2 regions of the Paenibacillus kyungheensis genome follow, and region 2 is predicted to be linked to the other one. Evidence: riboswitches for the same ligand, from Rfam matches in the RefSeq annotation. Region 2 holds a riboswitch; the other holds the start of a gene.
What was found. Region 2 has a riboswitch for cyclic di-AMP ahead of kdpF (K(+)-transporting ATPase subunit F). Riboswitches for the same ligand answer to the same signal wherever they lie in the genome.

Region 1: it holds a riboswitch for cyclic di-AMP, as region 2 does, so the genes downstream of both, PQ456_RS21885 (hypothetical protein) here and kdpF (K(+)-transporting ATPase subunit F) in region 2, are expected to answer to the same signal.

Annotation. Positions count from the first base shown of each region.
Region 1 is NZ_CP117416.1:5,041,824-5,045,034, reverse strand. Features, by position in the region: gene PQ456_RS21895 (universal stress protein) at 1-85, opposite strand, end outside; gene PQ456_RS21890 (hypothetical protein) at 137-595, opposite strand; cyclic di-AMP (ydaO/yuaA leader) riboswitch at 1,007-1,183, shown strand; gene PQ456_RS21885 (hypothetical protein) at 1,304-1,699, shown strand; gene PQ456_RS21880 (oxidoreductase) at 1,781-2,518, shown strand; gene PQ456_RS21875 (hypothetical protein) at 2,564-2,884, shown strand; gene PQ456_RS21870 (hypothetical protein) at 2,908-3,211, shown strand, end outside.
Region 2 is NZ_CP117416.1:2,314,547-2,317,757, reverse strand. Features, by position in the region: gene kdpA (potassium-transporting ATPase subunit KdpA) at 1-1,657, opposite strand, end outside; gene kdpF (K(+)-transporting ATPase subunit F) at 1,677-1,757, opposite strand; cyclic di-AMP (ydaO/yuaA leader) riboswitch at 2,006-2,187, opposite strand; cyclic di-AMP (ydaO/yuaA leader) riboswitch at 2,250-2,454, opposite strand; gene PQ456_RS10260 (carboxypeptidase regulatory-like domain-containing protein) at 2,758-3,211, opposite strand, start outside.

The sequences.
Region 1 (3,211 bases), 2.5 Mb from region 2:
GTTGAGATAAATGAATACCACGCCTGATCAATCGTTCTCCATTGGGTCCATAATACACACAGACCATAATCTTTTCAGAATTCAAGCTAGATACACTCCTTTATTGAGGTAGTTATGATCCATTAACCATAATTATTTAAAAGGAATAATAAGCGATTGTATAATCTAACAAAAAAGCATGATTCACCAGTATATCAGAAGATGCCCATACATCGGGCGGATCTTGTAGACGATTGCATAGATCAGTTAAAGCCTCTACCATCACCTGACTACGCACATCTCCCCAGCTAGCATGATGTTGAGCGATATGAGATTGTGCTTGCTGTAGCGAGCATTTTTTCAGCGTAGAGAATACCCGGCACCATTTCACCAGGTCTAAATGTTGAACCTGATCGGTAAACGAATATTCCGCCCAACCGGTAATCCCATGACTTGCTATTTTTAACAGCCCACAATGCAGATACCCATCCATATCAGGTAACGCAAGCAGATGATTATCATACTGGAACACTTCAATCGAATGAATATGATGTGTAGCCAGATCCACCGTGGATACAGTATTGCTAGCAGGCGCTATCGGCGAAATTAAACTCATCTCAAATCTACACTCCTTCAAATAAAATCGCTATCTCTATACATAGTAAAACCAGATAAATCAGTAACCGGCACACTTTTTTGATGTCAGATATTGTTAGCAATCATAGTACCGTTAAGGGTAGAAGTAAAATCAAATCTAAGCTTTTAATAGGCTTTATATGCTTGAAAATAACGATGTAATCGGATTCATTGGTCTCAATCACGTTCTAATGGCTATCATGCTTGCTGATACAACCGTTTATATAAATACTGCGCAAACAGCAGAAAAAGAAGGATGGAATGATGAAAATAAGAGCATACTGCTCAAAAGATAAAGGAATTGATTCAAATTCACTCCTTATGAAGAGTCAGACTGCTTTACAAACGAAAAAGGCGGGCGTATGATTTCATTCAAGTTCATTACAGCTTAATGGCTGAAAGGCTAAATCTAGACCTTTCAGAAAGCGGGGGAACCATACGAATAGACAGGGTATTAGAGATCTATTCAGGGGTGAATCAGAGACGACAGCTCAGGTTGATCTATCTGTAGGGAGACTCTTACTTCCGAATCCGTCAGCTAACCTCGTAAGCTGCAATAAGAGAGACGACAACAGTCATCTATGCCATATCAGGGGCTTTTTTGCTCCTGTCTTAGAAGCTGATGAAGAGGTCCTCTTCTAACGGCTTTTTTTTGTTGTCTACAATGAGTGGAGGAGCGCGAACACGCATGGAGTACGAACAGGAATTTGTACTGGTATCGCCTGCTACAGTAGCAGGGGAGCAATTTATTCAATTACTCAAAGTTAAAAAAATACCGTTTGCTATTATAGTGAACAGTCAGGCAGATCAGCTTCGATTTGAAAAGATAGGTATTGAGCATATTCTAGTAATAGATACTCAGCGACAAGACTTATGGCGTATCCCGCAATTGAATATTGGCAAAATCTATTTATTTGAACGTAGTCTACCGTTATGTTGTCGTTATATCCAGATCTGTCGTGCATGGACATCTGATAAGCTATATGTCATTACAGAAGGCAGCCAATCACGCTTAATTTATCGTGGTTTGGGTGCAGATTATATTATTCATACCAATGGAAGTAGCGCTTCGTTTTTATTATAAAAAAAGACTGCTGATCCAACGATCATTTTATTTTGCAATTTGTCGGTGATATCTTGATAATAAAGAAGATAGAGAACCAAGATGATGCGCAGAATGGAGATGATCGTTGTGATCGGTAAAACAGCACTCGTCGCTGGAGCAACAGGTCTTGTGGGCAAAAAGTTGTTGCGTCAGTTATTAGATAGCACAGAATATACACGAGTGATTGCTCTTGTCCGTGAACCTGTGCAACAACTACAACATCTGAAGTTGCAACAGATCGTAGTGGATTATCGTAGATTAGAAGATTATCGAGCAGAGATGAAAGCAGATGATGTCTTTTGCTGTCTCGGTACAACGATTAAGCAAGCAGGAACGCAAGCGCAGATGATCGAGATTGATGTATTGTATCCGGTGTCTGTCGCTATGGTGGCGTACAAACAAGGAGCCAAGCAGTTTATCGTGATCAGCTCGATGGGCGCTGATCCCAAATCCAGTATTTTTTATACACGTACCAAAGGAGATATGGAGCAACGGTTACAACAAGTTGGTTATTCTTCATTATCGATTGTTCGTCCATCCTTATTGCTAGGCAAACGCAAAAATAGCCGCGCAGGAGAGCAATTCGGTGCTGTAGTCTCTCAAGCACTATCATTTCTAATGATAGGTCCTCTTCGCAAATATCGAGGTATCGAAGCAAGTGACGTTGCACGAGCGATGTATCGGATCGCTCAGACCTCCAAGTCAGGTACTCACATATATATGTCAGATCAATTGCAACGAATCGCAGACGAGTCCCAGAGTCGCTCCGCTTCAATGAGCAAATCAGCGAGATCGTAGTAGGTTATAGTTCAATTTTTAATTATAGAAATGGAGAATAGCAATATGCCTCAGTTAGAACCAAAGCAAGCCGCTTCAATTATCGAAAAATGGATTGCTTTTTACGATATGGATAATGCCAAAGCATGGGATAAAGACGATTATCCTTTTATCCAATCTTCTTGCAAAGTGATGCGCAGTGCTATTCAAGCATTACGTGGAAAAGCACCTGCACCTAATGAACGTCGCAAAATCGTGGCTGGACTTGAAGATTGGTTAGATGATTCATTTATGGACGATCCGAATGAATGGGAAAAAGAAAATAAAGCATTTGTGCAAGAAGCATTAGAAGCGATTCAATTTACAATTCAATTTCTACAAAAATAATGAATAACAGGCAGGAGTGCTCTATGCCAGACGGGTATATTCCACTGTGCAGTCGTGTAATTGGCGATTTTTATATTGCATTTGAACCGCACTCCCATAGTCTAAATATCTATATGCACAGACCAGAACCAGCGCTCGAAGGGTCTACAGATAGTTCTACGATTGTATCGGATGATCAATCTACCATTTCGCCTGCTTCGATGTTGTTGATCGGGTATCTCAAGGTCACATATTCACAAGCTGCTAAGCCTACCGAGTCAGAAGATGATCCTTCTGAGAAAGGGTGCGGGCTGGATGCGGTCTATATCAGTGATTTTCAAATCTATT
Region 2 (3,211 bases):
TTTCTGCAATCGGCCCAAGTACAACTGCCGGGAAAAACGTAAGCGCACCGACTAAAATAACAGAAATAATAAACATACCGCCGAACAATGCTTGATCTGTACGCAATGTTCCGCTTGTTTCTGGAACAGGTTTTTTCGCCATTAATGACCCTGCAACAGCTAACAACGTTACCATTGAGAAATAACGACTGATAAACATCACAACACCGGTCATAATATTCCAAAACGGTGTATTATCGCCTAATCCTTCAAATCCTGATCCGTTATTCGCAGCTGATGAAGTAAATTCATACAGCGCTTGTGTTAATCCATGATAACCCGGATTAGAAATCGTATCGGATTGTGTCATCACAGCTATTGCTGTCGGCGCTAATACCAATAAAGGTTGAATCAGCAAGGTGACTGCAATCAGCTTCATTTCTTTACCTTCAATTTTGCGACCGAGAAATTCAGGTGTTCGTCCAACCATTAGACCGGATAAGAACACAGCAATAATGGCATACATTAGAATATTTAATAACCCTACACCAGAACCGCCAAATACCGTATTAAGCATCATATTCCCAAGTGAAATCAATCCGCCAATAGGTGTTAACGTGTCATGCATGTTATTGACAGCACCTGTCTCTGAAGCGGTTGTGACGACAGAGTAGAATGAAGATTGTGCTTCGCCTAACCGTACTTCTTTCCCTTCCATCGATCCAGACTGATGTTGAATACCTAATTGATTAATCAATGGGTTCCCTTGAGATTCACTGACAAGAGATACACTAAGCATGACGACAAACATCATCACCATTGATACAAATAATACTCTACCTTGTTTGGAGTTGCCGACCATTTTACCATACGTAAATGGAAGTGACATCGGCACAAGTAACATCATTAACATCTGTAACATATTACTGAATCCGCCCGGATTTTCAAAAGGATGAGCAGAGTTGGCTCCAAAATATCCGCCACCATTGTTACCTAATTCTTTGATCGCTAGAAATGATCCTATAGGGCCGGTACCAATCTGTTGCTCTGTTCCTTGTAACGTCTGCGCAGTGATTAAAGTATGCAATGTCTGCGGTACACCTAATCCTACAAATACAATTGCCATCACAAATGCTAATGGTAACAAGATTCGTGTGATTGCTCGTACGAGATCTGTAAAGAAATTGCCAAGTGGCTTACCTGTGATCCCTCTAATAAATGCAATAGCGACTGCAATCCCTGTCGCCGGCGATACAAACATCATAAAGATGATCGCTGTCATCTGTGAGAATAAAGACAATCCGCTTTCTCCGCTATAATGCTGTAAATTGGTATTTGTAATAAAACTAATCGCTGTATTAAATGCCAGATCAGGACTCATATTGGTAATTCCTGCTGGATTCATTGGTAAAATATGTTGGAAACGAAAGATCATGTACGTAATCAGCAAGATCACTGAATTACTGATCAGAACCGCTCCTGCATACTGCTTCCATGTTTGATTTTCATTTTTGATACCGCCGAACCTGTAAATCCATTTCTCTATCGGATAAAACCAACGATCCAAGCGATTGGGTTTATTTTCAAAAGCATAAGCAATATAATGTCCGGTTGGCCGAGCAATAAGTATAGCGATGATAATAGTGACTGCAATTCCGATATATGAAAAGATACTCACGATGTTCTCCCCTGACCCATTAGAATTTTTCTGGATAAATCAATGCATAACATAGATAGATTGTTAATCCACCAATAATAATCCACAGCAGCCAAGTCATCGCTCATTCCTTCTTTCTCCGATAGCTACAGATGCCCATTGCAGCAACCCGCTCAACCCTAAAGTCATGATCACCATTAAACCAATCATCAGTATATCCATCATGTGTGTAAGACTCCCTGCATTCATTTTGTAAGTAATCATTTGCTAAAAAAGGCATAAAAAAAGAAGCCTGGAGAAAAGCAGAACTTTTCCCCAGGCCTCTACAAACACGCACACTTATCGTGTACCTGCCGAGTTGCTGGTTAGGAGTTCTCCCCTATACGCTTACGGAGTTAGCTGTCGGATTCGGGCTGGAAGATCGCCCGTTCCGGTAGATACCGGAATTCACCCCATGTTGTGTAGTAACTGACTCTTCGTATCAGTTATCTTCATCAACGGTTGGTTCCCCCGCTTTTCATATGCATATGAAAATTAAGCGTTGTGACATTGTTAACATATCAAAAAACACAGAGTCGTATTACACTGTGTCAGATCGGCACAAGCTTCACACTTCTCTCCTAATCCACGCTTACGAGGTTAGCTGTCGGATTCGGGCGGTGAGAGTCGCCCTACTGCATTGTCTGACTATACCATGGTTAAGTCAGTATGCAGATTCACCCCAACGATTCACATTCCGGCTCTCACACCGTTTTGTGAAATCGCAATTTGGTTCCCCCGTTTTTCGGTTAATACCGAAAACTCAGCGATCAACAAACATTGGAAACTTCATTTATATCAGTTGCTGAATCGTATTCATCAACTGCCTGCAATGAATAATACGCCTGTCCTTGTCAACTGTAAAGCTGAGAAAAGACGCAAAAAAAGCTGTGAATCATCACAGCTTTCATTTTCAGATAACTATTGAAAAGTTATCTGTCTCAGGCTCCTATTTTCTCTCTTTTTCATCGTTTATCTACTTTTTTATTTTAGTTACATGATATTGATCATTGTTTTGCAGTAAATTCTGAAAACGATTATGTCATTTGTTACGCAATATCCTATCATTTTGCCTTGTTATGTCAACCTGTATAAATCTCATAAGCAAAATGGTACAACGTGCTGATGTCTGAATTAAGTTGTTTTCCATTGTTGAAAAATTGGATTCTGACTACATCATAGTAATGTCTGTACCGAGATGATTGGAATGTATATTGTCCTACACCCGGGTTATTAATATAAACAGGCATTGTAAAATTACCATACCCATCCGTAGTAGCTGTTCCAGAAATCACTTTGCCATTTAAAATAGTCGTGATATTGGTAGTTACTATGGCATTCCCTACAGGAGTACCTGTTGCATCAAATGCACGACCGGTAATCACAATATTGCTTTTCACACGCCACTTTTTACCTTGTCCATAATCAATAAATCCATAGAGACCACCATCTGTAGTGATATCACTAACAGTCACTCTTGAGACATCTGCTGTCTGATAATTAACAGATAATTTGTATGGTTTAGTGAGATCGAAT